4 regions of the Pseudoduganella aquatica genome follow, and region 1 is predicted to be linked to each of the others. Evidence: predicted binding sites of a transcription regulator. Region 1 holds the regulator's gene; each other region holds the start of a gene.

Region 1 (7,619 bases):
ACCAGCAGGGAGTTGTTGTCCGCGCTGCGCCAGACCACTTCCTCGCGCCAGTCGCCAAAAAGGTCCGCCGACAGCACGGGCGTGGACTTGGTGCCGTTGTTGGAGGCGGCGCCGGAGTCCGCGCCGTTCAGCAGGAGCTGCATGTCCTTGGTGGCCGGGTTCCATTTTTCTATCCGCGTGCCGTCCAGCGACTCGCGCAGCAGGTCGCCGTCCCACCAGGAAGCGAAGTTGATGCGGCGCGGATGCTCGGGGGAGATCTGCACGCCGCTGGCGCTCATCAGGCCGCCGACCGAGGCCCAGCATTCCTCGCCCAGGTGGGCCGGATCGATATCCATGCATACGCCGCGTCCCACGTCCGCGCCTTTGCCGTCCAGGCTCCACAGGATTTTGCCGGTGGCCGCGTCGTGCATTTCTATGCCGTGCTTGCCGTAACAGCTGGGCGTTTCGTGCACCATGAAGACCTGTTGTCCCGGACGAAGCGGGTCCAGCTTGCCCACGTGGAGGGCGTCGCCATGGCACAGTCCTGTGCTGTATAGCATTTTGCCGTTGCTACCTATGGTGGCCGCGCCGTAGATGATGTCGTCCTTGCCGTCGTTGTCCACGTCGGCCACGGACAGCCAGTGCGCGCCCTGGTGGTTCACTTCGCCGCCCGCCACGTCGCTGTCGAACACCCAGCGGCTGCTCAGCTTCCCGCCGCGCCAGTCCCAGGCGGCGATCACGGCGCGCGTGTAGTAGCCGCGCGAGAAGATGGCGCTGGGGCGGGCGCCGTCCAGATAGGCCACGCCGCCGAGGAAGCGGTCTACCCGGTTGCCGTAGGCATCGCCCCACGCGGCCACGTCGCCACGCCCGGGCAGATAGGGCGCGCTGGCCATGGCGGCGCCGGTTTCGCCGTTGAAGACGGTGATGAATTCGGGGCCGGACAGGACGTAACCCTTGGGGTTGCGGTAGTCCGCGTTCGCGTCGCCGATCACCTTGCCTTTGCCGTCCACGGTGCCGTCGGCGGTTTTCACCATCAGCTCGGCCTTGCCGTCGCCGTCGAAGTCGTAGACCAGGAAGGTGGTGTAGTGCGCGCCGGCGCGGATGTTGCGGCCCAGGTCCACGCGCCACAAGCGCGTGCCGTCCATTTTGTAGGCGTCGATATAGGTGTTGCCGGTGTAGCCTGCGTGCGAATTGTCGTGCGCATTGGTCGGCTGCCACTTCACTATCAGCTCGTAGCGGCCGTCGCCGTCAAGGTCGGCCGCCGAACCGTCGTTGATCTCGTAGGTGTAGCTCTGGCCGTCGGGCGTGACGCCGCCTGCCGGCTTCTGGACCGGGATGGTTTTGTATTGCTGCGGCCAAGTGGCGCCGGCGCTGGCCAGGGGCTGCTCGCCGCCGCGTGGCAGGACGGGCCGCACCGAGTAGACGGCTGCGGCGGCGCCGGCCGGGTCCACGTAGTTTGTGCTTTTCAGCGGCTGCGTGTTCAGCCGCTTGCCGTCGCGGTAAAGGTCGAAGGACGTCCCGCCCGGGTCCGTCGCCAGCGCCCGCCAGCTGACGAAGACGCCGCCGTTCGCGGCGATGGCGAGCACGCCACGGTCCAGGTTTTCAAGCTGCTTGCCTGCTATTTGAGCCGGGGCGGCCGCAGCGCCGGCGCTCAGCGCCAGTGCCAGGGACGCTGCAACGCCAGCGATGCGGTAGTTGTGCATGGAAGTCTTGTTTACCAGTGCTTGGGCAATACGATGTGCGAGCGGTTCGCATCACGGATGTCGCGGATGCCGGACAGCGCCATCGACACGTCCAGCTCCTTGCGCATGATTTCCAGCGCCAGGCTCACGCCCGGCTTGCCCATGGCGCCCAGGCCGTAGATGTAGCTGCGGCCCGCCATCACGCCGCGGGCGCCCATGGCGCAGGCTTTCAGGATGTCCTGGCCGGAGCGGATACCGCCGTCCATCCACACTTCCATCTTCGGATTCTCGGCCTGCACCGCTTCCAGCACGCCGGGCAGGGCGCGGATGGAGCTCATGGCGCCGTCCAGCTGGCGGCCGCCGTGGTTGCTGACCACCAGCGCGTCCGCGCCGGTGCGGGCGGCCATTTTCGCGTCTTCCGGATCGAGGATGCCTTTCAAAATCAGCTTGCCGCCCCATTGCTTGCGTATCCATTCCACGTCGTCCCAGTTCAGCGTGGGGTCGAACTGCTGGCCCACCCAGGCCATCAGCGTGGACAGGCCCTGCGCGCCCTTGACGTGGCCGTCGAGGTTGCCGAAGGTCTTGCGCTTGCCCAGCAGGACGCTGGCGCACCACGACGGCTTGCTCAGCATGTCCGCGATATTGGACAGGGTAGGGCGCGGCGGCACGGTCAGGCCGTTGCGCAGGTCCGCGTGGCGCTGGCCCAGGATCTGCAGGTCCAGCGTGAGCACCAGCGCCGAGCACTTGGCGGCCTTGGCGCGCGCGATCAGGTCGGCGGCGAAGGCGCGGTCGCGCATCACGTAGAGCTGGAACCAGAACGGCTTGGTGGTGGCCGCCGCCACGTCCTCGATGGAGCAGATGCTCATGGTGGTGAGCGTGAAGGGCACGCCGAATTCCTCGGCCGCCTGCGCTGCCAGGATCTCGCCGTCGCCGTAGTTCAGGCCCGTCAGGCCTACCGGGGCCAGCGCCACCGGCATGGACGCATCCTGGCCGGCCAGCGTGGTGGCGGTATTGCGCTGGTCCACATTCACGGCCACGCGCTGGCGCAGATGGATGGCTTCCAGGTCGCTTTTGTTGGCGCGCATGGTGCCCTGGGTGTAGGAGCCGGAATCGACGTAGCCGAAAATAGCTTTTGCGACGCGACGCTTGGCCTGCAGGCGCAGGTCTTCAATCTCGGTGATGACTGCCATGGGGGTATTGTTATAGGTCTGATTAGGATGGCTTCCGAGTATCGATAGTCGTCACGCCAGTGTCAACGGCTGGCGCAATCTAATCATGTTTATGAGTGATACAAAGCGAAACGTGCGCGAAATGCGCCCGCGCGATACGCTAGTCGTCATTTCTATAATTACAGGGGCAAACCATGCTGCGCGCGCCATTGCTGTCCGGTCTAACCTTGGCCGTCCTCGCTTCCACCCTGACCGGTGCCGACGCCGGCCCCTTGCCCAAGCCGGACCGGGGCGGCGTGCCCGAGTCCAAGCTGTACGACTACGGCGTGATGGGGCCGCCCGCCACCCCGGCCACCGTGGCCGCTGCCGATGCCGCCGTCGCCACGCCGCTGCCGCCCGGCCCCTACGCGGCGGACTGGGAGTCTATCCGCAAGAATTACCGCACCCCGGCCTGGTTCGAGGACGCCAAGTTCGGCATCTTCATGCACTGGGGCGTGTACGCGGTGCCCGCCTACCACAACGAATGGTATGAAAAGCATATGTACGGCGCCGACCTGGCCTGGCACACCGCAACCTTCGGGCCGCCGGAACGCTTTGGCTACAAGGATTTCATCCCCCGGTTCAAGCAGGAGAAGTTCGACGCCGCGCAGTGGGCCACGCTGTTCCGCCGCGCCGGCGCCCGGTTCGTGATGCCCTCCGCCCAGCACCACGACAATTTCGCGCTCTGGGACAGCCATGTTACGCCTTTCAACGCCAAGCGCATGGGACCGAAGCGCGACCTGATAGGCGAACTGGCGGCCGCCGTGCGCAAGGAGGGCATGAAGTTCGGCGTGTCCAACCACGGGGTGGAGAACTTCACCTTCATCAACCCGCCCGAAGCGCTGGAAGCCCGCCTGAAAGCGGCCAAGGCCGACCTGTACGACCCGGAATGGGCGGCCTTCTACAACGTGGCCGATCGCAGCCAGCCCGCCATGGCGCGCTTCCTGACCGACTGGGTGAACCGCAACCTGGAGCTGATCGACCAGTACCAGCCCGACATTCTGTGGTTCGACAACGGCGTCAACCTGCGCGTGCTGGACCCGCTCAAGCTGCGCGTGGCGGCCTACTACTACAACCGCGCCCAGGCCTGGAACAAGGAAGTCTCGATCAGCACCAAATTCGTCGCCTACGCGCCCAGCAACGACGACGCCCAACAGGTCGGATCCATTATCGACTTTGAAAAGATAGGCGTGCGCTCGCCGCCGGACATCCGGCCCGGCCCGTGGATGGTGGACGACACCATAGGCAGCACGTGGGGCTACACCAACGGCATGAAGGTGGCCGGCGGCGCCGCCATTATTGGCCGCCTGGTCGACACGGCGAGCAAGGGCGGCTTCTACCTGCTCAATCTCTCGCCCAAGGCCGACGGCACCATCCCCGAGGAGCAGCAGCGCACCTTGCTGGACGTGGGCGCATGGCTGGACGCCAATGGCGAGGCCATCTACGGCACCCGCCCCTGGAAGCAGTTCGGCGAGGAGGGATGGCGTTTCACATCCAAGGGCACGGCGGTCTACGCCATCGGCGCGCCGCGCGACGGCTCGGTGGTGCTGCGCGTACTGGGACCGGGCGCCGGCAAGGTGAGGGGCGTGGAACAGCTGGGCCGCGACGGCGCGCTGCCATTCCGCCAGACCCAGGAAGGCCTGACGGTGGAGGGTATTTCCAGCGCGCCCGGCGCCTTGGGCGGCGCGCCGTCGGCGCTGAAAATCACCTTCTGAGCTGGCCTGTAGGGGATCCCCTACAGCAGCCAGCCGGAATACCCGATACCGCCCAGGCCCGGTGCGGGCGATACTGTCCGCATCGACAGCGCAGCCCATGCACCGGAGCCGACCATGACCACCGCCACCATCCACATCGCATCTTCCGCCCCAGCCAAGGCGCAGCCCCAGCCGCGCTGCGGCCTGTGCAGCTTCAACCGCCTGTGCCTGCCGCAGGGACTGGACGAGGATGCGATGCACCGCCTGGAGCAGATCATCTCGCGCCGCCGCAAAGTGCAGCGCGACGAGCAGCTGTTCAGCATGGGGCAGGGATTCGGCAGCCTGTACGCGGTGCGCCTGGGGCATTTCAAGACCGCGCAGGTGAACCAGCGCGGCGAGCAGCAGATTACCGGCTTCCACATGGCCGGCGACCTGCTGGGCATGGAAGCGATAGGCACCGGCCAGCACAGCTGCAGCGCGGTGGCGCTGGAGGACAGCGAAGTGTGCGAAATCCCCTTTGGCCGCCTGCAGGAGCTGGTGGCCGAAGTGCCCGAGCTGATGCACCAGTTCCACCGCGTCATGGCGCGTGAAATCCAGCGCGAACAGGCGGTTGCCCTATTTTTGGGCAATATGCGCGCCGAACAGCGCCTGGCCTTGATGCTGACCTCCCTGGGCGCCCGCTACGCGGCGCGCGGCTTCTCGCCTGCAAGCTTCCAGCTGCGCATGTCGCGCGAGGACATCGGCGGCTACCTGGGCCTGACCATCGAGAGCATCAGCCGCCTGCTGGCGCGCTTCCGCAAGGCCGGCTGGATCAGCCTGAACAACCGCGACCTGCGCATCCTGGATCTGGCCGGCCTGCAAGACTTGGCCGCCGGCCGCTTTGCCCCTGAGTGCGAAGCCGCCTGAGGCGCTGTCTGGCGCCCCGCCTGCTTCCCGTCCTCTATTCCTGTTCCACCTGGTAGCGCCGCTCGATGTTTTGCTGACAAGCCAGGCAGTGCGCAGCCGACGGCTGCGCCAGCAAGCGGGCCAGCGCAATGGCCGCGCCGCACTGGCGGCATGCGCCGTAGCTGCCGTCCGCCAGCCGCGCCAGCGCCAGTTCCACCACCTCCAGCTCCCACGTTGCCTGCTTGCGCGCCGCTCGCGCCCGCTCGCTCAACAGCATGCGCTCCAGTTCCGCCGCCGTTTCGCTGTCTACCGAGTGCATTGCGTTCTCCGCCGTTCCCATGGGTGTAACTGTATGGGAAGCGGGCGTTCCGCGTCAGTGGCTGGTTTGATCCAGGTCAAATTGCCGCCGAATTTCCGCTGCGGACACTAAGGCTTTACCGGGGCGGGCATCTTTCGTATGATTGCGGCATGCAAAATCCCCCCATCGCCGACCAAAGCCTGGCCTGGCTACTGGCAGCCGCCACCGATCCCGTCCTCATCGTAGACCGCGGCGGCGCGATTGCGCTCGCCAATCCGGCCCTGGAAGCGCTGTTCGGCTACACGCAGGAGCAGTTGCAGGGCCTGCCGGTGGAGACGCTGATACCCGAACGCTTCCGCCACGGCCACCAGGCGCTGCGCGAAGGCTACACCGCCGAGCCGCATCCGCGCGCGATGGGCGCGGGGGCCCAGCTGTCCGGCCGCCACCGCGAGGGACGCGAATTCCCGGTCGAGGTCAGCCTGTCGCCGCTGCGCAGCCCGGACGGCCAGACCATGGTGATGGCCACCATCCACGACATCAGCGCCCGCAAGGCCGCCGAACAGGCGCTCCAGGAGAGCGAAGCGCGCATGCGCGCCGTGTTTGAAACGGCGGTGGACGGCATTATCACCATCGACGAACACGGCATGCTGGAACGCCTGAACCCCGCCGCCGAGCGCATGTTCGGCTACCGCGAGGCGGAGGTGGCGGGCCGCAACATCAATATGCTGATGCCGGAGCCGCACCGCAGCGCGCACGACGGCTACCTGGCGCATTACCGCGCCACCGGCGAAAAACGCATCATCGGCAAGGGCCGCGAAGTGCAGGGCCTGCGGCGCGACGGCAGCGTCTTCCCCATGGACTTGTCGGTGGCAGAGATGACCTTGGGCGGCAAGCGCATGTACACCGGCCTGGTGCGCGACATCACCGAACGCAAGCTGGCCGAGCAGAAGTCCGAACAACTGCTGCAGGAACTGAGCAGCGCCAACGAGGAACTGACCAATTTCGCCTACGTGGTCTCGCACGACCTGAAGGCGCCGCTGCGCGGCATCGGCTCGCTAGCGGACTGGCTGGCCACCGACTACGCCGCCCTGTTCAACGACGAGGGCAAGGAGCATATGCGCCTGCTCATCAACCGCGTGCACCGCATGGGCGCGCTGATCGACGGCATCTTGCAGTACTCCCGCGTGGGACGGGTGCGCGAGGCCGTGGCCCTGGTGGACCTGAACAAGGTGCTGGCCGAGGTGCTGGACCTGCTGGCGCCGCCGCCCGGCATCGCCATCACGGTGGCGCCGGGCCTGCCCACGGTGGCCGGCGAACCGACCCGGCTGCAGCAGGTGTTCCACAACCTGATCTCCAACGCCATCAAATACATGCACCGTCCGGACGGCCAGGTGACCGTCAGCTGCGAGGACGACGGCAGCCACTGGCGCTTTGCCGTGACGGACAACGGCCCCGGCATCGAGCCGCGCCATTTCGAGCGCATCTTCCAGCTGTTCCAGACCCTGGCCCCGCGCGACCGCGTGGAAAGCACCGGCGTGGGCCTGGCGCTGGTCAAGAAGATCGTGGAAATGTACCGTGGCCGGGTCTGGGTCGAGTCGGCGCCCGGCGCCGGCGCCACTTTCTATTTCACCTGGCCCAAGGAATGCCTATGAAGAATGCCAGCAAGCCCATCCTCCTGGTCGAAGACGACACCGTGGACGTGATGACGATTAAACGCGCGCTGAAGGAAATCGGCGTGGGCAACCCCGTGGTGGCGGTCGAGCACGGCGAAGCCGCGCTGGATTACCTGCGCAGCGCGGACTGTGCGCGGCCCTGCATCATCCTGCTGGACCTGAATATGCCCATCATGAGCGGCATCGAGTTCCTGCGCGAA
Region 2 (7,619 bases), 1.9 Mb from region 1:
GGCGGCCTATTTCGACGCCGTGGCGGACGCCTTCCGCCTGCCGCGCCCGCCGCGCCTGCCGCGCGCCGAACTGGCGGCGGTGGTCACGCCGGCCTTGCTGTCGTTTATGTCCGAGTCGCGCCGCATGCGCAATACGCGCCTGAAAAGCGAGCTGGGCGTTCGTTTGCGCTATGAACGGGTTGTGGACTGCTTACAACAGCTGGCGCCAACTGAAAGGCAGGTGTAAGCAAAAAGGCAGATAATAAATCGATAAGAGTTTGGCAGGAGACGCCATGCAGCCCGTCCCGCACCCCAGCAAAGAACAAGTCCGCGCGTATATGATGCAGCGCAGCCAGGCCCAGCGGCCGCCGCCGGCGCCGGACGAAATCCGCAGGCAGCTGGGGTGGTGTTGGCAATACGGCAATGGTATCGATGGCGGCGCCGGCCTCACCCTCTGTCCGGTTTTCCCTTCCCCGCAGTTCACCTTTGTGCTCCCAGGAAATATCGCCCAGCTCAGCGCCTTGCTGACCGTGGAGTGGCTGTTTCTGGCCGCCGGTTACAGGGTTGCTCATTGACTATGTCTTGCCCGGAAAGCACGTTTAACATTTCCTAGCACAGTAAGTAGGGAAAGATTCTCTCTAATTCTCACTTTTTTCGTGCTGGATTGGCCTTTGGGCAATAAAAGCGTGTATCATACGGCCTAGATGCTATAAAACATAGCAAGTGACCTATGTAGGCTAGTGTCCATCCCGTACTTTTCCGGTAAATATTTTGTCAATGTGTCGTTTTTTTTCCAAGAAGACGACCCGAACCTGAACGAATCCGATGACGTCTCTTAAAGAAATTACTGCTTCGGCAACTTACAACCCGAACCGGGTCCTCGACGCAATTATTGAAAAATTGCAGCTCAAGAACGATGCGGCGCTGTCGCGCGCCCTGGAAGTGGCCCCGCCGGTAATCAGCAAAATCCGCCACAACACGCTGCCTATCGGCGCCACCATCCTGATCCGCATGCATGAAATCAGCGATTTCAGCATCCGTGAACTGCGCGAGATGATGGCTGCCTGATAAGCCGCACGTAAAAATGCAATGGCCCCCGCCTGGCAACAGGAGGGGGCCATTTTCATTGCTGCGCCGGAATTACGCTGCCGGCGTGATGCGCGGACGCACGGAGTACATGTCGCCGGCCGCTGCGGCTGGCTGGGCCGGCTTCTGCACTGCGCCGGAGTAGGCTACCGTGGCGCCGGAATAGGCGACGGTCGCGCCCGAGTAGGCGGTCTTGGCCTGCTGGGTGGTGGCGCCCGAATAGGCCACGGTGGCGCCGGAGTAAGCGGTCTTGGCTTGCTGGGTCGTTGCACCCGAGTAGGCCACTGTCGCGCCCGAGTAGGCGGTCTTCGCTTGCTGGGCGGTAGCGCCGGAATAGGCTACCGCGGTGGCGCCGGAGTAGGCGGTTTTGGCTTCCTGGGCCGTCGCGCCCGAGTAGGCCACTGCCGTCGCGCCCGAGTAGGCCGTTTCGGCGCGCAGGTAGTCTTCGCCGAAGGTGGCTTCGTACAGTTCCTTCATGCGCTCGCCCACGCGGTGGTGCGCTGCCTCGTCGTCTTCGCCGCGCAGGCCGATGTAGGGGAAGTGATGCAGGAAGTAGCCGAACACGGCCTGGCAGTCCGTCGCGTATTTCATCGTGTCCAGGATGTGGTAGTGCCAGAAGGTGTCCACGTCCATCAGCGGCGCAGTCTGTTCCTGCGGGAAAGTCTTCATCAGGTACAGGAAGCGGCGGTATTCGAATTCGACGGCGTTGGCTTTTTGCAGCGACCAGCCCTCGCCGGATTCTTCATGCATCAGTTTGACCTTGATCGGTTCCAGATCGAGGTCGGCAATGGCTTGGAAGCGTTCAGCAGAAATCATGAGTGACATCCTTTACTGAGAGACGAGTGGATTGGGGGCACGCGGTGAGTCGGGCCGAAGCGGCCGGTGCAGGATCGTTCGGAGCTGGGAACGAGTGTTGATGTAGATCAACGAATCCTAGTATAGGCAAGCTGTTGCTGAATGCAAGTGATGTTTTTCAATCGTGCGCGGGGGCTGTGCTGCCCCCGCGACACTATCAATCCGCTAGTTAATCAGGCGCTCGCAGGCAGGCGCGGACGTTCCGTGTAGAACCCGGCGGTGGCGGCCGCGCCGGAAAAGGCCGTATTTGCCGCCACGCCGGAGAAGGCTGCCTTGGTGGCGACGCCCGAAAACGCGGCCTTGGCGGCCACGCCCGAGAAGGCCATCTTGGCGGCCACACCCGAGAACGCCGTTTTGGCGGCGGCGCCGGAGAAGGCGGCCTGGGTGGCCACGCCTGAAAACGCCGCCTGGTTGGCCGCGCCGCGCACATAGGCCTCGCCGAAGGTGGCTTCGTACAGTTCCTTCATGCGCTCGCCGACGCGGTGGTGGGCTTCCATGTCGTCTTCGCCGCGCAGGCCGATATACGGGAAGTGGTGCAGGAAGTAGCCGAACACCGCCTCGCAGTCGGCCGCGTACTTCATCGTGTCGAGGATGTGGTAGTGCCAGAAGGTGTCGACGTCGACCAGCGGGGCCGTTTGTTCCTGCGGGAATTTTTTCATCAGGATCAGGAAGCGCCGGTATTCGAATTCGATGGCGTTGGCACGTTCCAGCGTCCAGCCTTCGCCGGATTCCTCGTGCATCAGTTTGACCTTGATCGGTTCCAGATCCAGTGCCGCGATAGCCTTGAGGTCGTCGTTCGCATTCATGTGCTCGTTCCTTTCAACGTGATGGATGGGGTGCTACAGGAACGATTTTTGACCAGTTGCCCTAGCCCATTCTTGATAAATCGCAAGCTATCGTCAGTAAATTCCTAATCGCAACAGAATTGTCCTAGACGCAGCCTAGACGGTCCCGAGGCGGTGCGGGTAGGCGGGCGGGAGAGTGGGGACGGGGACGGTAATGAGGATGGTGGTGCCGGCGTTGGGACTGCCGCCTATGGCGCAGCTGCCGCCGAGGATGCTCACGCGCTCCTCGATGCCGACCAGGCCGAAGGAGCCGAATTTGTTGCGGCTGCGGTCGTGCAGCCCTACGCCGTTGTCGCTGATGCTCATGCTGAGCACGCCGTCCTGGCGGCGCAGTTCCACCCGTACCATGCTGGCGTTGGCGTGCTGCAGGATGTTGCTGAGTGACTCTTGCAAAATGCGGAAATAGGCAATGGCGCACTTGTCGTCGATGCCCTGGTCGATGTCGGCACTGTGTTCGATCAGCTCGCACACGATGCCGCTGCGCTGTCGGAACTGCTCGATCTGCCACTCGACGGCGGCGCTCAGGCCCAGGTCCAGCACATTGGGCCGCAGGTCGTTGATGATCTGGCGCACGCTCTTGATGGTGTGGTCGATCTGCGCCAGCGTGCAGCGCGCGCGCTCGTGCAGGCGCGAATGGCGGTGGCTGGTGCGGGTGGTCAGCACGTCCGCCTCGATGCGCAGCGCCAGCAGGTTCTGGCCCAGGTCGTCGTGGATCTCGCGCGCGATGCGCTTGCGCTCCTCCTCCTTGATCTGCTCGGCGTGCGCGGCCAGGCGGCGCAGCTTGTGGTGCGATAGCTGCAGCTTGGCCTGACTTTCGCGCAGCTCGCGCGTCATGTCCTTGGCCATGCGGATGGCGCGCAGGCGCGACGAGGACAGGGTGTGGAACAGCGCGTACATCAGCATGGTGCCGGCGAAACCGGTCAGCAGCGCCAGCCACGGCAGCAGGGCGTCCACCCGCGAGTACAGCGAACTCATGGGCGCGGTGAAGGTGGCCTGCCATTGGCGGCCGTTGAAGTCGATCGGCAGCACGCAGGTGATCATGCGCTCGTTGCCGGCCCCGCCCGGGCTGGCGTCGGCGCTGTCGTACAGCAGCGTGGCGGCGGTGGGGCTGCCTTCGCTCACGTCGCGCAGCGTCAGGCGCGCGTTGCGCACGGGAATTTCCGCCAGCGCCTCGGACACCAGCCGGTTCACGCTGAAGCCTATGCCCACCGAACCGAGGTAGGCGGCGCGCCGCTCCGGCACCGTGTTGATCGGCAGGTCGGGGCGGTACACCGGAAGCCGCATGGCCAGCGCCTGGCGGTTGGGCAGGCGGTCGAAGCCGATGGGCAGGCCCGACGCGCTCAGCATGCCGGTATCGCGCGACTGCGCCAGCGACTCGGCCACGACGGGCCGCGCCGCGATGTCGACGCCGAACTTGGCTTCCAGGCCGGCAATGGGCTCGATCAGCGACAGGATGGCCGCGTCGGCCTGGCTGTCGCCGGGCTTCAGCACCAGCTCCGGGTAGCCGTCCAGGCCGGGGCGGGCGCTGCGGCGCACATGCTGCTCGAAAGCGGCGCGCTGGCCGGCCGGCACGTGCTGGGCGAAATTGATGCTGACGATGGCGGGGAAATTGTGGGCCAGGTCCAGGCCTTGCACATAGCGGTGGAAATTCTCGCGCGTGATGGAGTCGACCGCCTGGAAGTAGCTGGCCGTGCCGCGCAGCACGTCGGTATAGGCTTTGATGGCGGTGGCAATATTGAACTGGCTGCTGCGCGCCTGCGTGCGGAAGCGCGCGCTTGCTTCGGCTTGCAGCGAATTGGACGTGAAGCCATGCAGCGCCGCGCCCACACCCAGCGACAGCAGCAGGCCTGTCCACCACAAAGGTTGCCTGGGTGAGAACAGTTTTTTTCGTGCGATGAAGGCGCCCATGTTCCCAATGTTGCTTTGTAAAAAGTTAATTTAATATATAGATTGCCAATTGATTCCGTCAAGTATCTTTTCCGGCGATTAGGGGGGGCTGTTGCGCTACGCACAAAAAAAAACCGCCCGAAGGCGGTTTAATCTAAACAGGTATGCAGTTGGTATCTATTTTGCTGACCAGCTGTCTTTCAGCGTCACAATGCGGTTGAACACCGGTTTGCCGGGCTGGCTATCGACCCTGTCCGCGACAAAGTAGCCGTGGCGCTCGAACTGGAAGCGCTGGTCGGCGGCGGTGCCGCGCATGCCCGGCTCCAGGTAGGCGGTGACGGTTTCCAGCGCGTTCGGGTTCAGCGCGGCCAGGAAGTCCTTGCCGCCGGCGTCCGGCTGCGGGTCGGTGAACAGGCGGTCGTACAGGCGCACTTCGGCTTCCAGCGCGGTGGCGGCGGACACCCAATGGATGTTGCCCTTGACCTTGTAGGTGTCCGAACCCGGGGTGCCGGATTTGCTGTCCTCGAAGTATTTCACGCGCACGGCGGTCACTTTGCCGTTCTCGTCCTTGTCATAGCCGGTGCACTCGGTCACGAAGCCGTGGCGCAGGCGCACGCGCGAGCCGGGCTGGTCGCCGACCGGCGGGTAGTAGCGGAAGTAGCCCTTGCTCGGCGCTTCCATGAAGTCTTCCTCTTCGATCCACAGCTCGCGCGTGAACGGGAAGGTGCGCAGGCCCATTTCCGGGTGGTGCGGGTGGACAGGCGAGGTGCACTCTTCGCTCTGGCCTTCAGGATAGTTCTCGACGATAAGCTTGAGCGGGCGCAGCACGGCGGTGGCGCGCGGCGCTTTCGGGTCCAGGTCTTCGCGCAGGCAGCCTTCCAGCGTGCTCATGTCGATCCATCCGTCCGACTTGGTCACGCCGATGCGCTCGCAGAACAGCTGGATGGCTTCCGGCGTGTAGCCGCGGCGGCGCAGGCCGACGATGGTGGGCATGCGCGGGTCGTCCCAGCCGGTCACCACTTTTTCGTCCACCAACTGGCGCAGCTTGCGCTTGGAGGTGATCACGTAGGTCAGGTTCAGGCGCGAGAATTCGTACTGTTTCGGCACCGGCATCTTGAAGAAGCCGCCGGCCGACAGGGTTTCCAGCAGCCAGTCGTAGAAGGGACGGTGGTCCTGGAACTCCAGCGTGCAGACCGAGTGCGTGATGTTTTCCAGCGCGTCCGAAATCGGGTGCGTGTAGTCGTACATCGGGTAGATGCACCAGGCGTCGCCGGTGCGCACGTGGTGCTCGTGCCGGATCCGGTAAATTGCCGGATCGCGCATATTCATGTTCGGCGAGGACATCGCGTCTTCGCTGATCTTGGCGCGCAGGATGTGCTCGCCGTTCGCGTATTTGCCGGCCTTCATGTCGCGGAACATCTGCAGCGACTCGGCGCGCGGACGGTCGCGGAAGGGCGAATTCTTGCCCGGCGTGCTGAAGTTGCCGCGGTTGGCCGCCATGTCGTCGGCGCTCTGGCTGTCCACGTAGGCGTAGCCCTGCTCGATCAGGTACTCGGCCATGATGTAGAGCTGGTCGAAATAGTCGGACGCGTGGTGCAGATGGTGCTCCACGCCGGACGGGCCTTGCCAGTCCCAGCTGAAACCGAGCCACTGCACGCTATCCTTGATGGTGTCGACGTATTCCTGTTCTTCTTTCTCAGGATTGGTGTCGTCGAAGCGCAGGTGGCAGCGGCCGTTGTAGTCGCGCGCCAGGCCGAAGTTCAGGCAGATCGACTTGGCGTGGCCCACGTGCAGGTAGCCGTTCGGCTCCGGCGGGAAGCGGGTGATCACGCTGGGCATGCCTTCGCGCGCGTGCGCGCCGGAAGCGAGGTCGGACTCGATGATGGCGCGCAGAAAATTGGACGGCAGCGCCGGTGCGGCAGGGGCGGTATTTTTTTTGTCGTTGCTCATGTAAGCGGCAGGGAAAAGGGGACAGATCCCAGGCATTTTACCGTAGACGAGCGGCGTGGCGGGACGGCGAACGCTTTTCTATAGGATAATTCGTCTTTACAGCTTGGCATACAACCCTTACGGAGTTTCCCAAATGGAAAATTTATACAACGTGCTGGGTGTGGCGCCTAATGCCTCTGACGAGGAAATCAAGAAGGTTTACCGGTCGCTGGCCATGCGCTACCACCCGGACCGCAACGCCGCCCCCGGTGCGGAAGTGCGCTTCAAGGCCATCACCAAGGCCTACGAGATCCTGTCGGACCCGGTCAAACGCGAAGAATACAACCAGAGCGTCAACCACCGCATCATTATCGACCCGGAAGCCGAAGCCTACCAGCTGTGGCGTTCCGTGTTCGGCCTGCACGGCGTGACCCTGCCCGCAGAGTAATTGGAAAAGAGTAAACAATGAGAAAAGTACACCACGAATTCGCCTACCAGTCGCGCGAACTGGAAGGCCAGATCGAAGGCATCCTGGGCGACCCGCCGGACCGCAAGAACTACAAAATGATGGTCGATGCGCTGATGTCGGAATACGCCAGCGGCGGCGGCATCGAAGACGTGAACATGATGGCTTTCGCGCTGGTGGATGTGATCAGGTTCGCCAATCCCAAGGCGGTGCTGGCCGAAGCCCAGGAATACGACGACGGCGACCCGGCGCGCGTGTTCGCGCTGGCCGAGTGCCCGGAAGGCGAGCCGGCGAAGATGCTGGCCGCCATCGAGCGGAATTTCCCGGAAATCGGCCGCCAGGCCATCATCACGGCCTGCCTGCACAAGCATCCGCGCCTGTGGGACGAGGAAGATACTTCGCTCGACCAGCTGGCCGCCAACGATGACGGCGACGACGAGGACGGCTACGATGAAGCCGGCGAAGCGACCGACGATTTCGCGCAGATGTTCGACCAGGAAGGAGACCGCTAATGTCCGATGCAAATCTTCCCGCCCTGAGCAAGCAAGTAACCGAGCTGGTGCTGGCCGGCT
Region 3 (7,619 bases), 3.3 Mb from region 1:
GTGCAGGCCAATGAGCTGGCGCTGGCCGCCTCCAACGTGGCGGAAGAGGGCGGCGAAATCGTGGCCGACGTGATCGCCACCATGGACGACATCAACGCCTCCTCGCGCAAGATCGTGGACATTATCGGCCTGATCGAGGGCATCGCCTTCCAGACCAACATCCTGGCGCTGAACGCGGCGGTGGAAGCGGCCCGCGCCGGCGAGCAGGGACGCGGCTTCGCCGTGGTGGCGGGCGAGGTGCGCAACCTGGCGCAGCGCTCGTCGGTGGCGGCCAAGGACATCAAGCAGCTGATCGACGTTTCGGTGGGCAAGGTCAGCGCCGGCATGACGCAGGTGCACCGCGCCGGCGCCACCATGGAGCAGGTGGTCAGCTCGGTCAAGCAGGTGACGGCCATCATGCACGAGATCTCGGTGGCCTCGCGCGAACAAAGCATAGGCGTGGACCAGGTGAACCAGGCCATCGCCCATATGGACCAGGTGACGCAGCAGAACGCGGCGCTGGTGGAGGAAGCGGCGGCGGCGGCCAACAGCCTGGCGGTGGAAGCGGGCGGCCTGAAACAGGCGGTGAGCCTGTTCAAGTTCGGCAAGCGCGCGCTGCCTGAACAACGCAGCAAGGTCAGCCCGATCCGCGAGCGGAACAGCAACAAGGGCAGCGGCGCCAAGCGCCTGGCCGCATAAGCGAGGTGGAAGCCATGCCACTCACCACCGCCGCCATGCCGCTGCAGTTCGACGCCGCCACCATCACCCGGCTGAGCACCTCCGGGCCGCGCTACACCTCCTACCCGACAGCCGACCGCTTCAACCCGGACTTCGGCTACGGCAGCTACCTGGAAGCCGTGGCGGGACAGAAGATGCGCGGCGGCGGGCGCGGCCCGCTGTCGCTGTACGTGCACATTCCGTTCTGCGACACGGTCTGCTACTACTGCGGCTGCAACAAGATCGTCACCAAGGACCGCAGCAAGGCGGCCACCTACCTGAGCTATCTGAAGCAGGAAATCGGCATGCAGGGCAAGCTGTTCTCCGGCATGAACCAGCTCGCCCAGTTGCACTTCGGCGGCGGTACGCCGACCTATCTGAGCGACCGCCAGATGGAGGAGCTGATGGCCCACCTGCGCGAGAACTTCGCGTTCGCGCCGGACGAGGAGGGCGAATATTCGATCGAGATCGATCCGCGCACCGTGTCGCGCGATCGCGTGCACTCGCTGCGCGCGCAAGGCTTCAACCGGGTCAGCCTGGGCGTGCAGGACTTCGACCCCGACGTGCAGAAGGCCGTCAACCGCATCCAGCCGGAAGCGGAAACGCTGGCCGTGATGCAGGCCGCGCGCGACGCGGGCTTCCGCTCCATCAGCATAGACCTGATCTACGGCCTGCCGAAGCAGACCCTGGACACCATGCGCCAGACCATGGCCAAGGTGATCGCGGCCGGCCCGGACCGCATTGCGCTGTACAACTACGCGCACCTGCCGCACCTGTTCAAGCCGCAGCGCCGCATCCTTGATGCCGACCTGCCGCCGGCCAACGTCAAGCTGGACATGCTGGCCCTGTGCATCCGCGAACTGACCGCGGCCGGCTACGTGTATATCGGCATGGACCATTTCGCCAAGCCGGACGACGACCTGGCCGTGGCCCAGCGCCAGGGCCGTTTGCACCGCAACTTCCAGGGCTATTCCACGCACGCGGAAGCGGACCTGGTGGCGGTGGGCGTATCGGCCATCGGCTCGGTGGGCAGCACCTACAGCCAGAACGAAAAAACGCTGGACGCCTACTACGAAAAACTGGACCAGGGCAGCTTGCCCGTGGCGCGCGGCATCAAGCTCAATACGGACGACCTGCTCAGGCGCCTGGTGATTCAAAAGCTGATGTGCAATTTTGAATTGTCGATCGCCTCCATCGAACTGGCCTACCCGCTGCGCTTCGCGGACTACTTCGCCGCCGAGCTGGAACAGCTGCGCGCGCTGGAGCAGGAGGGGCTGGTCTCCATCGACAGCGAATGGCTGTCGGTGACGCTGAAAGGCCGCCTGGTGGTGCGCAATATCTGCATGGTGTTCGACCGCTACCTCGGCATGCCGCGCGCGCAGGACCAGGGCGCCGCCAATGTCCAGCCGCTGCGCTACTCGAAGACCATCTGAAGCGGAAATGACACTGCCATGAACGGCTTGAACCTGCTGCCGGTATTCCTGGTCGGCCTGGCCGGCAGCGTGCATTGCGCCGGCATGTGCGGCGGCATAGTCAGCGCGCTGACCGCCATGCCGTCAGGCCGGCGCGTGATTCCCATCGCGCCCGCCGTGCACGGCACGGCGCTGCGCATGGCTGCCTACAACGCCGGGCGCATAGGCAGCTATATGCTGGCCGGCGCCGTTGCGGGCGGACTGGCCGGGGGCGCGGCCAGCCTGGCGCAAATCGCGCACTGGCAGAACGCCGCCTTCGGGCTGGCCAACCTGATGCTGGTCGCCCTCGGCCTTTACCTGATGAACGCCTGGCGCGGCCTGGCGCGCGTGGAAAGCGCGGGCGGCGCATTGTGGCGGCGCATACAGCCGCTGCTGCGCCCCCTGATGCCGATGGACACGCCGCTGAAAGCCCTCTGCCTGGGCGGCCTGTGGGGCTGGGTGCCCTGCGCCATGGTCTACAGCATGCTGCTGACCGCCGCCCTGAGCGGCTCGGCCGTGCAGGGCGCCGCCGTGATGCTGGCCTTCGGCCTCGGCACCCTGCCCATGCTGACGGCGCTTGGCCTGCTGGGCGCGCAAGTGCGGCAAGGACTGCAGCGGCCAGCGGTTCGCACCGCCTGCGGCCTGCTGGTACTCGCCTTCGGCCTACTGGGCCTGCTGCGCGCCAGCGGCGCCGCATCGCCGCTGCTGCAGGCGCTCGGCATGCCGGATGCCATCGCGGCCCACGGCTGGATGGACGCCCTGTGCGTCGGAGCCCGGCCATGACCCATCCTGTGCATGCCGCAGCGCATACCGCAACAACGGCCGCGTGGACTTCTCCCCAGCCCGCCCACTGCTACCACTGCGGCCTGCCGCTGGGTGGCGGCGAACGCTGGCCGGCGCTGATAGACGGGGTTGAGCATGATATGTGCTGCCCCGGCTGCGCCGCCGTCGCCCAGGCCATCTCCGACGCCGGCCAGTCGTCCTACTACCGCGAACGCAGCGGCTACGCAGCTACCGCCGCGCAAGCCAGCCTTGCGCCGCCCGAACTGGCTCTGTACGACAACGCCGATCCCCGCTTCGCCGCGCGCGACGGCAACCCGGCCGACTCCGAAGCAACCCTGCTGGTGGAAGGCATACGCTGCGCAGCCTGCGTGTGGCTGATCGAACGCCGCCTGATGCAGCTGCCCGGCGTGCAGCACGCCAGCATGAACGTGGCCACCGAGCGCCTGCAAGTGCGATGGCACAAGGACCGCTGCCAGCCCGCCGACATACTCGGCGCGCTGCACGCCATCGGCTACCAGGCCTGGCCCTACGACGCGGCCCGCCACAGCAAGCAATTGCAGCAGGCCGGCCGCACGCTGGGCCGCCAGCTGTTCGTGGCCGGCCTGTCCATGATGCAGGTGATGATGTACGTCGCCCCCGCCTACCTGGCCGAAGACGGCACGCTGGACGACAGCATGGCCGCGCTGATGCAGTGGGCCAGCCTGCTGCTCACGCTGCCCGCCGTTTGCTACTCGGCGCTGCCCTTCTTCCGTGGCGCGTGGAACAGCCTGCGCGCCCGCGCCCTCGGCATGGACCTGCCGGTGGCGCTGGGCATCGCCGCCGCCTTTGGCGCCAGCTGCATCGCCACCTGGCGCGGACACGGCGACGTGTACTACGACTCCGTGACCATGTTCATCTTCCTGCTGCTGTGCAGCCGCTACCTGGAACTGGCTGCGCGGCGCAAGGCATCCGCCGCGCTGGAACGCATGCAGCACGGCCTGCCCGCTTCCGCCACGCGCCTGCCGGACTGGCCGCTCGGACGCGGCGGCAGCACCGTGGCCGCCTCGGCGCTGCGCGCCGGCCATTTCATCCTGGTCAAACCCGGCGAAGCCTTTGCCGCCGACTGCGAGATCGTCGAAGGCCAGACCTCGGTCGACCTGTCGCTGCTGACCGGCGAGAGCGCGCCGCAGCACCGGGCGCCGGGCGCCAGCGTGCCGGGCGGCGCCATCAACGCCAGCGCCGTGGTGGTGGCGCGCGTGGACAAACCCGCCAGCGACAGCACGCTCTCGGGCCTGCTCAAGCTGATCGAAGGCGCGGGCGCTGAAAAGCCGCAGCTCGCGCAGTGGGCGGACCGCGCGGCCTCGCGCTTCGTGGCTGGCCTGCTGCTGTTCGCGCTGACGGCCTTCGCCTGGTGGAGCTGGCATGACGCGGCTCGCGCCTGGCCCGTGGCGATCGCGGTGCTGGTGGTGTCCTGCCCTTGCGCGCTGTCGCTGGCCACGCCGTCCGCGCTGGCCGCCGCCACCGGCCGCCTGCTGGGCAAGGGCGTGCTGATCGTGCGCCCCCACGTGCTGGAAACGCTGCACCGCGCCACCCATATCGTGTTCGACAAGACCGGCACGCTCACGCAAGGCAGGCCCACGGTGCAGCGCATCGATGCGCTCGGCGGCACCGCCGCCAGCGCCGCGCTGCAAGTGGCCGCCGCGCTGGAAGCGAACAGCGTGCACCCGATCGGCCGTGCGCTGCTGGCGGCGGCGGGCGAAGCGGCCGTCATGGCGCGCTGGAACGCCACAGACGTGCAGGAGTTGCCGGGCCAGGGCCTGGAAGGCACGGTGCAAGGCATACGCTACCGGCTGGGCAACGCAACCTTTGTGGCCGGCATTGCGGGCGCCGCCATGCTGGCCACGCCCCCTGGCGACAGCGACGGCGACGGCACTCCCGTGTACCTGGGCAGCGGCGGCGCGTGGATTGCGCGCTTCCTGCTCTGCGACGCGCTGCGACCGGACGCGCAAGCCACCGTCGACTATTTCCGCGCGCAGGGCAAGCAGCTGGTGCTGCTCAGCGGCGACGGCGAAGCGCTGACGCTGCGCGTAGCGCGCAGCCTGGACATCCCCTTGGCCAGCGGCGAATTCCTGCCGCAGCAAAAGCTGGCCTATGTACAGGAGCTGCAGCAGGAGGGGGCGGTGGTGGCGATGGTGGGCGACGGCATCAACGACGCCGCCGTGCTGAGCGCGGCCGACGTCTCCTTCGCCATGGGCAGCGGCGCGGCGCTGGCGCAAGCCCACGCAGACACGGTGCTGATGAACGGCCAGCTCGGCGCCGTGGCCGACACCGCGCGCACCGCCGCGCGCACCATGGCCGTGATGCGCCAGAACCTGGCCTGGGCCACGCTGTACAACCTCACGGCCATCCCGGCCGCCGCGCTGGGCTATCTGAACCCCTGGCTGTCCGGCGCGGGCATGGCCCTCAGTTCCGCCGTGGTGGTCCTCAACGCGCTGCGGCTGCGTAATGAAAAAGGATAGACTATGGAAGCCTTGTATCTGCTGGTTCCCTTGAGCGTGGCCCTGGTCTTCGGCGCGCTGTGGGTGTTTTTCAAAGCGTCCGACAGCGGCCAGTTCGACGACCTGGTCGGCCCCGGCCTGCGCGTGCTGCAGGACGACGACGCGGCGCAGGATTCCTGACCCCTCCTGGTTCGGCCAATTTTGATCCACATCAAAGTTTTTTGAAGTCCACCCACGTAACCTTTGACATACATCATCAAAGCGTTCTTGGGAGAACACAAAGTGGATCACACTCTGAACTACAACTACAAGATCGTGAAGCAATTCGCGATCGCCACGGTAGTCTGGGGCATAGTCGGCATGCTGGTTGGCGTCATCATCGCCGCCCAGCTGGCCTGGCCCAGCCTGAACCTGGACATCGCCTGGCTTACCTACGGGCGTTTGCGTCCGCTGCACACCAACGCCGTCATTTTCGCGTTCGGCATTTCCGGCCTGTTCGCCACGTCCTACTACGTGGTGCAGCGCACCTGCCAGGTGCGGCTGTTCTCGGACAAGCTGGCCGCCTTCACCTTCTGGGGCTGGCAAGCCGTGATCCTGAGCGCCGTGGTCACGCTGCCCATGGGCCTCACGCGCGGCAAGGAATACGCCGAGCTGGAATGGCCCATCACCATCCTGATCGCGCTGGTATGGATCGCCTACGCGGTAGTGTTCTTCGGCACCGTCATCAAGCGCAAGGTGGAGCACATCTACGTGGCCAACTGGTTCTTCGGCGGCTACATCCTGGCCGTGACCCTGCTGCACGTGGTGAACGGCATGAGCATGCCCGCCTCGCTGACCAAGTCCTACTCCATGTACACCGGCGTGCAGGACGCCATGATCCAGTGGTGGTACGGCCACAACGCGGTGGGCTTCATCCTGACCGCCGGCTACCTGGGCATGGTGTACTACTTCATTCCCAAGCAGGCCGAGAAGCCGGTGTACTCCTACCGCCTGTCCATCGTCCACTTCTGGGCGCTGATCTTCACCTATATGTGGGCCGGTCCGCACCACCTGCACTACACCGCGCTGCCGGACTGGACCCAGTCGCTGGGCATGGTGTTCTCGCTGATCCTGCTGGCGCCGTCGTGGGGCGGCATGATCAACGGCATGATGACGCTCTCCGGCGCATGGCACAAGCTGCGCACCGACCCTATCCTCAAGTTCATGATCGTGTCGCTGTCGTTCTACGGCATGGCCACCTTCGAAGGCCCGATGATGTCGATCAAGACCGTCAACGCGCTGTCGCACTACACCGACTGGGGCATCGCCCACGTGCACGGCGGCGCGCTGGGCTGGGTGGGCTTCATCACCATGGGCTCGATCTACTACCTGCTGCCGCGCCTGGCCGGCCGCAAGGAGATGTGGAGCGTCAAGCTGATCGACCTGCACTTCTGGGTCGCCACCATCGGCATCGTGCTGTACATCGCCGCCATGTGGATCGCCGGCGTGATGCAGGGCCTGATGTGGCGCGCGGTCAATCCCGACGGCACGCTGACCTACACCTTCGTTGAAAGCGTGAAGGCGACCTACCCCTACTACGTGGTGCGCTTCAGCGGCGGCCTGCTGTACCTGGGCGGCATGTGCGTGATGGGCTACAACACCTGGATGACGTTGCGCGGCCGCGACACCGCCACCGCCCGCATCCCCGAACTCAAAGCCGCCTGAGTTTCAGGACAACCACTACGGAGCTATCAAATGAAATTTTCGCATGAATGGATAGAGAAGAACCCCTGGCTGCTGATCGTGCTGGTGACGCTGGTGGTGTCGGTGGGCGGAGCGGTGGAGATAGTTCCGCTGTTCTTCCAGAAATCGACCACCGAACCGGTGGCGGGCCTGAAGCCATACAGCCCGCTGCGCCTGGCCGGCCGCGACGTGTACGTGCGCGAAGGCTGCTACAACTGCCACTCGCAAATGGTGCGCCCCTTCCGCGCCGAGACCGAGCGCTATGGCCACTACTCGGTGGCCGGCGAATTCGTCTACGACCGCCCCTTCCAGTGGGGTTCCAAGCGCACCGGCCCGGACCTGGCGCGCGTGGGCGGCCGCTATAGCGACGAATGGCACAAGACCCACCTGGCCAACCCGCGCGACGTGGTGCCGGAATCGAATATGCCGAACTACCCCTGGCTGGCCAAGTCCGCGCTCAAGCCGGCCGACATCGTGCCGCACCTGCGCG
Region 4 (7,619 bases), 1.2 Mb from region 1:
ACGCGCTTGCCGCGCAGCGAATCCGGCACTTCATTGTTGACGATGCGCTGCGCCAGGCCTTCGACGATGGCGGTCTTGCCCACGCCCGGTTCGCCGATCAGCACAGGGTTGTTCTTGGTGCGGCGCTGCAGCACCTGGATGGCGCGGCGGATTTCATCATCGCGGCCGATCACCGGGTCCAGCTTGCCGGCGCGGGCGCGCTCGGTCAGGTCCAGCGTGTATTTTTTCAGGGCCTCGCGCTGGCCTTCGGCCTCCTGCGAATCCACCTTGCCGCCGCCGCGCACGGTGTCGATGGCCGCTTCCAGCGCCTTGCGGGTCAGGCCGCTCTCGCGCGCCAGCTTGCCGGCGTCCGACTTGTCGTCCGCCAGCGCCAGCAGGATCATTTCGCTGGACACGAACTGGTCGCCGCGCTTCTGCGCTTCCTTGTCGGCCAGGTTGAGCACGCCCATCAGCTCGCGGCTGACCTGCACGTCGCCGCTGGTGCCGGACACCTTGGGCAGGCGCTCCAGCGAGGATTTCAGCGCATTGGTCAGACCATTGACGTTGACGCCGGCGCGCTGCAGCAGCGAACGCGCGCTGCCGTCGTCCTGGTTGACCAGGGCGACCAGCAGGTGTACTGGTTCAATATAGGGATTGTCGTTACCCACGGCCAAGCTTTGCGCGTCGGCCAGGGCTTCCTGAAGTTTGGTAGTGAGTTTGTCTTGCCGCATGTCGAATGCTCCTGAATTGGTCTACTGTGCAAATTGGGTTGCGCAAGCGGTTTTCAAGGCGAGCATTCTGATCTACATCAAGAAACCGTCCATTTCTTCAAGGCGGCGTCGTCACTGACGCGGGCGTCGACCCAGCGGGCGCCCTCGGGGGTTTGCTCTTTTTTCCAGAACGGCGCTTCGGTCTTGAGGAAATCAATGATGAACTCGCAAGCGGCAAAGGCCTCGCCGCGATGGGCGGAGGTGACCGCCACCAGCACGATCTGCTCGGTGGGCTTGAGCGGGCCGATGCGGTGGATTACCAGCGCGCCGTAGATGGGCCAGCGCGCCTTGGCCTGCTCGATAATGGCTTCGATCGACTGCTCCGTCATGCCCGGATAGTGCTCGAGTTCCATTTCCGCCACGTCCGCGCCTTCATTCAGGTCGCGCACGGTGCCCACAAAGGTGACGATGCCGCCCACTTTGGCGTTTCCGGCGCGCAGCTGCGCCACTTCGGCGGCAACATCGAAGTCCTCCGCCTGCACCCGTACCTGCGTCATTTAGCCTCCGCGCCTATGCGGCGGAACAGCTGTTCAATGCGGGTGGCGGTGCGGGCGTCCGCCAGCGCGGGCATGGCGCACAGCTGGAGGAACTGGGCCGCCTGCGTCATCGGCTTCTGGCCGGACTTGAGCGACGATTGCAGCACTTCGACCTGCATTTTCAGGCGTTCGCGCGCAAACTCGGCGCCGCCGTCCACGCCGGCCACAATCTCCAGGCGCAGCACTTCCTGCAGCAGCTTGGCGCGGGAGGCCTCCAGCTGGCCGGCGTAGGCGCTGCGCTTGCCCTCCTCCGCCGACGCGGCCAGCGCGGAAGCAAAGCGGGTGTGCAGCGCGCGCTCATATTCATTGGCCAGGGCGGGCAAGGCTTTCCAGCGCTCGTCCCAGCCGGCGGCATCGACGCCGTTTGCGCCGGCCAGCTCGGCCTCCAGCGCCTGGGCCAGGCGCAGCTTGTCGCGCAGCGCGTTGGCCTGGGCGGCGCCGGCGCGTTTGCGGATGGCGTCGCCCTGTGCTTGCACGGCGGCGACGGCGGCCTTGTAGCGCGCTTCGATCTTCGGCTCGCTGGCGCGCGGCACCTGGCCGGACGCGTGCCAGGCGCTGGCTGCGTCGCGCAGGGCCTTGGTGATGGCGGCCTGCTGGGCCTTGTCGTCGCCGCTGAAGGTGGCTTGCTCCAGCTGCGCGCAGATTGCCTCGCGGGCGTGCAGATGGGCGCGGCGCTCATGGTCGGCGGCGTGGGCGGATTCCTTGCGGGCGGCAAAAATGGCGTCGCAGGCGGCGCGGAAGCGCTGCCACAGCGCCTGCTCCTGCTTGCGCTCCAGCGGCAGCGCCTTGGCGTGCTCCTGCCAGCGTTCCTGCAGGATGCGCAGCGTGTCCAGCGTGTGGCGGTCGGACGGATTCAGCTTGGCGGTTTCCTCGATCAGCTGCTCGCGGCACGCCACTTCGATGCTGCGCTGGTTCTCCAGCGGGGCCAGCATGGCGTCCATGGCCCTGCCGAAAGCGGTGTCCAGCTTTTTCTTTTCCTTGCGGTCAATGGCCCCCAAACGGCCCCAGGCCTGGCGGAAACGCTGCGATGCGGCGGCCAGCGCCTTGAAGTCGGGTTCGCCGGCGGCGGACTTGGCCTGCAGCGCCTCGACCTCGGCGATCAGCGCCTGGCCCTTGGCGGCGTTGGTGTGGCGTTCGTCGGCCAGGTGCTTGAAGTGGGCGGCGGCGGGCGCGTAGGCGGCGGTGCAGGCGGTGTCGAAACGCTCCCACAAGCCTTTCGGCGCCGCGCCGGAAACCACGTCCAGCGCTTTCCAGCGCTCGCGCATGCTGCCCACTTTCTTGGCCAGCTCGGCCATGGCCAATTGCTGGCCTTTCAGGTCTTCCACGGCTTTGACCAGTTCCTCGCGCGAAACGTTACCGCCCCAGCGCGCCCAGTCGCCCAGGCGCTTCAGGTCGGCGCGCACGTGGGCCAGGCGGTCGGCCTGGGCCGTGCTCAGGCGGCCGGTCTTGGTCTCCTTCAGCGCCTTGTCATGATCGTTGGCAATGTGCAGCTGGCCTTCGGCCAGCGCTGCTTCCATGGCGTCCAGCGTGGCCATGAAACGTTTGTTGGCTTCGCGGGCGGCTTCCTGCGCGGCGGGCGACAGGTCGCGCGGTTTGGCGTGGCGCTGTTCGGCCGGCTTGGCTGAGCCGTTGGCGGCGCCAGCGGCGGCGTGCGGCTTTGCGCCGGGCTCGCCTGCAGCCTCGGCAGGATCGCTGCCGGCCGCGTTGGCATGGGCGGCGCCGTTGGCAGCATTGACGCCGGCAACAGCCTGCAAAGCGCTTGCGTCATCGGCGGCGGCCGCTGCGGCGCCGGCTTCGGCTTCGGCGCCGGCCTGCGCCGCGCTGCGGGCCGCCTGTGCGGCCAGCTTGGCGCGCGCCTCGCTCATGGCGGTCTCAAAATCGCCCAGCAGATTGCGCGGCAAAGCGCCTTTTTCGGACGCGGCCACATGTTTGGCGTGTTCCTCGGCCAGCGCATCGAGTTCGGCGGCGTCCGCTTGGCCCGCCGCCACGCGGCGCACGGCGGCCAGCGCATCGAGCGCGGCGCGCTGCAAATTGACCTGGTCTTCCAGGCGCTGCCCCAGCGCGCCGCGCACGCCGTTGAATTCCTCCGCCAGCGCCGGGGTGGCGGCGATCACCTTCCACAAGCGGTCCAGCTCGGCAACCTGGTTGGGCGTGAGTTTTTCGTCGGCCAGCAGCTTGCGCGCGTTGGCGATGGCAGCTTCGGCCTGGCGCTGCTCGGCCTGCTGGTGGCGGATCGCGTCCAGGCGCGACTGCATCAGCTTGGCCACGCGGCGGTCGGTGTTGCGCATGGCCTGCTGCACCTGCTCCAGTGCAGGCTGCGACACCACGTGCGCGGCCGCGGCCAGCCGCACGTCGGCAAATTCACTCTGCAAGATCAGTTCGACGGCGGCAGCCTCGTCCTCGGCCAGCGCCTTGGCGCGCTCGGCCTGCGCGGCGCGGCGCGATGCGGTCTGCTCAGCTTGCACGGACGCAGCCACGGCGGCGGAAGCCTGCCCGGCGTCGGCCGGCTGGCCGTTGGGTGCATCGCCGGGGCGCTTGAAGAGGAATTCGAACATGATGGGCTATCGCTGTATCAAAACCACCATGATAGCAAAGGAACGCCAAATTCTTTGCCCCCTATTTATTTGCTAGTCCGCCAGCGCGCGGCTGAGCGGCCGCTGGCGGCGCGGACGCACCAGTTCGGACACGGCGATGTTCGGATCCAGCTCCTCGTCCGGCAGCACCACGGGCAGCACAGCCAGCGCCGGCAGCAGCGCGTCGTCCATCACGTCCTGCCCGCTTTGCCGGCCCTGCGCGGCGCGCGGCCTGGCCGCCGGCGTCTGCACCAGGTGCAGCTGGCCGCCCTTGCAGCGGCGCGCTTCGGCGACGTTGGCGTCGTGCAGCAGGAACTGGTTGGCGATGGCGAACCAGGCCTCGCCGCCTATGGCCGTGCGCGCCACGGCGAACAGTTCCTTCTCCTCCTTGTCCAGGCGCTGCAGCAGCGACTCGCAGAAGGCGTCGATGCCGGAGCAGATTTCCTGCACGCGCTGCTCCGACTCGTCTTTCGACTCGGAAACCTGCTGCTGCAAGGAACGGATCACGCCCAGCGCCACGTCGTTCAGGCGGTTGAGCTCCTCCAGCAGCTGGTTGGCCTGCTCGGTGGCCTGGCGGATGGCCGGGATCAGATACATCTCAATCTTGCGCCAATGGCAAGCCTGGTACAGGCGGTTCAGCGATTCGCACGCGAACTCGAGCTGCGACAAGGTCAGGCTGTTCTGGCGCAGCAGGGTGGACTGCACGTATTTTTGGAACGAAAGCAAACTGACGCGGATGTTGGCTTGCTCGACGGACAGAGCAACCAAGGTGTAGGTGGCCGTTAACATTCTTACTCCAAGCTGAAATCACACAATGCGACGAGGCGGAAGTAAAAGTGTAAATAAACGCGACGACCGGGACTTTGATCTAGCACAAACTGTCCCGTTATTAGAGCTTGGTGATGCGGTTTGCCTCCAAGCGCAGCTTAGGCGAATCGCTATGCTTGCAGCTTGAGCAGCAAATTGGCCATCCCTGGTTCCGGCGACGGACTGACCGTGCCGCCGAAGCGCCGGACCAGCTGCTGGACACCGCCATTTTCAGACAACGCTTCGCCGACTATCGCCGCAGTGCCTCGGCTGCGGAAATATTCGACCAGCTTTTGAAACAGAATAGCGCCAAGCCCCTTTCCCTTCAAGTCCGAACGCACCAAAATAGCGAATTCGGCATGCTGATTGTCGGGGTCTGCAACAGCCCTTACTACCCCTAGTGTTTCGGGCCGGCCCCCACTACCGACGCGCGTGGCGATAAAGGCCATGGCGCGGTCATAGTCGATTTGCGTGAGCCGCGCCAGCTGCGCCGGCTGCAGTTCGCGCATGGCGGAAAAGAAGCGCAGGCGCACATCGTCCGGATCTATCCTGGCAAAAAATTCGACATGCTGCGGCGCATCCTCGGGCCGGATCGGGCGCAGCGTCAGCGGCCCTCCCTGCCACTGCACTTCCTGCTCCAGCTCCTGCGGATAGGCGCGGATGGCAAGACGGTAGCTGGCGCGCGGCGCGCCCAGCGTGATGCGCGCGCCCAGCGCCAGCACGCCGCCGTCCCCGCCCCCGTTCGCGTCCCGCCCGGCCAGCAGCGGATCTATGCTCAGGCTGGCCAGTTCGCAGGTGTCTGCCACCAGGTCGGACACCTGTATCAGCGTGTGGCAGACCGCATCGCCGCCGTCGCCCAGGCCGGAACGTTCAAGCAAATCGCGCGCCAGCACCATGTTGAGCGGCGGCAGGCCGATCACGCGGGCATCCGCTCGGGCGCGCGCGCCGGCCGGGCCGCCGCGCGACAAGCTGATCACCGGACCGAACGAGGGATCGTCATGCACGCCGATGGCAAGCTCGTCGCTATGCGGCGGCGGCGCGCTGCCCTGCTCCGCCATGCGGATGCCGTAGGCGCCCAGCACGGCGCGGGTTTCCTCTGGCTCCAGCACCTGGCGCCCCTCGGCCATGGCGGCGGCGATGACGGCGCGCGCGGCGGCGCGTTCCGGCTTGCTACCCGGCGGAAACTGGCCGGGCACTTCCATCAGCAATTCCTGGTTGCGGCGGTATTGCGCCATCTGCATAAAGCCGCGCACCGCCTGCTCCGGCGTGTCGTAGCTCGGCAGGCCGGCCTCGGCGAACACGCGGCGCGCGCCCGCCACCGAAGCGCCGCCCAGCCAGCAAGACAGCACGTTCTTGCCCGAGCCGCGCGCCAGCGGCGCCAGCAGCGCGGCGATGCGGCTGGCGTCCACCCCGGTGGCGGGCGCATGGATCAGCAGCACGGCGTCCACCTGCGGCTCGCGCAGCAGCGCCTCGAAGGCCGCCACGTACTGCTCGGGCGTGGCCGCGCCGCCCAGCTGGAACGGATTTTGCGGCGCGGACGCCCCGTGCGCGGCCACCTCGGGCTGGGCCGCGCGCAGCAGCTTGACGGTCTCGGGCGACAGCGGCGCCAGCTTGCCGTCCGCATAGGCCAGCGCGTCGGTGGCGATGGTGCCCAGGGCGCCGCCGTTGGCCACGATGGCCAGCCGCTCGCCGCGCAATGCGCGCGCATGCGCCAGCGTTTCGGCCGCGTCGAACAGGTCTTCGGTGGAATGCACGCGCAGCATGCCGGCGCGGCGGAAGGCGGCGTCGTAGACCGGGTCGCTGGCGTCGCGTCCCGCCTTGAGCACGATCACCGGCTTGGCGCGCGCGGCCAGGCGGGCCGCCGACATGAATTTGCGCGCGCAGGCCAGGTTTTCCATGTAGACCAGGATGGCCGCCGTGTCGCTGTCGTCAGCCAGGAAGTCGAGCAGGTCGCCCAGGTCGATGTCGGCGCGCTCGCCCAGCGAGGCGAACTTGGAAAAGCCGATGCCGTGCAGCCGCGCCCAGTCCAGCACCGCCGCCATCAGCGCGTCCGACTGCGACACGAAGGCGATCTTGCCGGCCTTGGCGCCGCCTTCGGCCAGGCTGGCGTTCAGGCCGCTGTGCGGCGCCAGCAGGCCCACCCCGCCCGGCCCCAGGATGCGCAGCAGGTGCGGCTTGGCCGCCTCCAGCATGGCCTGGCGCGCGCTCTTGCCGCCGCTGCGGGTCTCGTCCAGCCCCTTGCTGAGCACCACGGCGGCGCGTGTGCCGCGTGCGCCCAGCTCGGCGATCAGGCCCGGCACCGTGGCCGGCGGGGTGCAGATGATGGCCAGGTCCGGCGCATTGGGCAGGGCCGACACCTTGCTGTAGCAGCGCACGCCCAGCAGTTCGTCGTACTTGGGATTGACCGGCCACAGCGCGCCCGCGTAGCCGCCCTCGGCCATATTGGTGAGCACGATGGCGCCCAGGCTGCCCGGCCGCAGCGAAGCGCCTATCACGGCCACCGAGCCGGGGTCGAACAGACTGTTGAAATTCCTGATGCTCATCGGCCGTCCTTTCAGCCCGCGCGCCCGTCCGGGCTCACCAGCGCGAGGTATGGTCTTCGGTCACGCCCACCAGCTGCGTCACCATGCGTTTCGGCTGGTCCGCGCTGCTGCGCACCCAGCCGGTAAAAGTGCCTATGGGCTGCACATAGCGGCTGGCCGCCACCACCAGGTTTTTGTCCTGGCGGCGCGCGCCTTCCGGCGTGAAAAACAGCTCCAGCAGGTCGTCCTCGGTGAAGATATGCCAGCGCGCCAGCGGGTCGGCCTGGTCGTAGATGAAATGGGCCGGCCCCAGCGCGTGCACCTGGCCGTCCAGCCACAGCGCATTCTCGTGGCCGCCGAAATAGCCGGCCTGCAAATTGAAACCCAGTTCCAGATTATGCGCCGACGCCCAGCGCCAGGCCGTGTTGCGCG

Evidence for each region. Region 1 encodes FNR, which switches genes on or off when oxygen is low (the NO sensors DNR and NnrR bind a similar motif). Its sites were predicted from a motif close to TTGATNNNNATCAA; they were not measured.
Region 2: a site for FNR is predicted at 1,979-1,992, ahead of KT882_RS08565 (glycine-rich domain-containing protein). Genes of this name have one in related genera too.
Region 3: a site for FNR is predicted at 5,609-5,622, ahead of ccoN (cytochrome-c oxidase, cbb3-type subunit I). Genes of this name have one in related genera too.
Region 4: a site for FNR is predicted at 4,722-4,735, ahead of KT882_RS22220 (hemerythrin domain-containing protein). Genes of this name have one in related genera too.

The regions. Positions count from the first base shown of each region.
Region 1 is NZ_CP086370.1:3,839,511-3,847,129, reverse strand. It holds gene KT882_RS17185 (rhamnogalacturonan lyase) at 1-1,682, opposite strand, end outside; gene KT882_RS17180 (alpha-hydroxy acid oxidase) at 1,694-2,851, opposite strand; gene KT882_RS17175 (alpha-L-fucosidase) at 3,025-4,584, shown strand; gene fnr (fumarate/nitrate reduction transcriptional regulator Fnr) at 4,699-5,469, shown strand; gene KT882_RS17165 (TraR/DksA C4-type zinc finger protein) at 5,504-5,767, opposite strand; gene KT882_RS17160 (sensor histidine kinase) at 5,917-7,398, shown strand; gene KT882_RS17155 (response regulator) at 7,395-7,619, shown strand, end outside.
Region 2 is NZ_CP086370.1:1,948,565-1,956,183, forward strand. It holds gene KT882_RS08550 (NAD-dependent epimerase/dehydratase family protein) at 1-226, shown strand, start outside; gene KT882_RS08555 (hypothetical protein) at 273-554, shown strand; gene KT882_RS08560 (hypothetical protein) at 805-1,047, shown strand; gene KT882_RS08565 (glycine-rich domain-containing protein) at 1,120-1,881, opposite strand; gene KT882_RS08570 (glycine-rich domain-containing protein) at 2,094-2,726, opposite strand; gene KT882_RS08575 (CHASE domain-containing protein) at 2,862-4,625, opposite strand; gene KT882_RS08580 (glutamine--tRNA ligase/YqeY domain fusion protein) at 4,830-6,602, opposite strand; gene KT882_RS08585 (DnaJ domain-containing protein) at 6,736-7,029, shown strand; gene KT882_RS08590 (hypothetical protein) at 7,047-7,559, shown strand; gene KT882_RS08595 (hypothetical protein) at 7,559-7,619, shown strand, end outside.
Region 3 is NZ_CP086370.1:306,807-314,425, forward strand. It holds gene KT882_RS01305 (methyl-accepting chemotaxis protein) at 1-678, shown strand, start outside; gene hemN (oxygen-independent coproporphyrinogen III oxidase) at 693-2,129, shown strand; gene KT882_RS01315 (sulfite exporter TauE/SafE family protein) at 2,148-2,930, shown strand; gene KT882_RS01320 (heavy metal translocating P-type ATPase) at 2,927-5,428, shown strand; gene ccoS (cbb3-type cytochrome oxidase assembly protein CcoS) at 5,432-5,587, shown strand; gene ccoN (cytochrome-c oxidase, cbb3-type subunit I) at 5,690-7,111, shown strand; gene ccoO (cytochrome-c oxidase, cbb3-type subunit II) at 7,142-7,619, shown strand, end outside.
Region 4 is NZ_CP086370.1:4,991,074-4,998,692, forward strand. It holds gene clpB (ATP-dependent chaperone ClpB) at 1-710, opposite strand, end outside; gene moaE (molybdopterin synthase catalytic subunit MoaE) at 788-1,246, opposite strand; gene KT882_RS22215 (DUF349 domain-containing protein) at 1,243-3,840, opposite strand; gene KT882_RS22220 (hemerythrin domain-containing protein) at 3,913-4,647, opposite strand; gene KT882_RS22225 (bifunctional acetate--CoA ligase family protein/GNAT family N-acetyltransferase) at 4,797-7,208, opposite strand; gene KT882_RS22230 (DUF2804 domain-containing protein) at 7,243-7,619, opposite strand, start outside.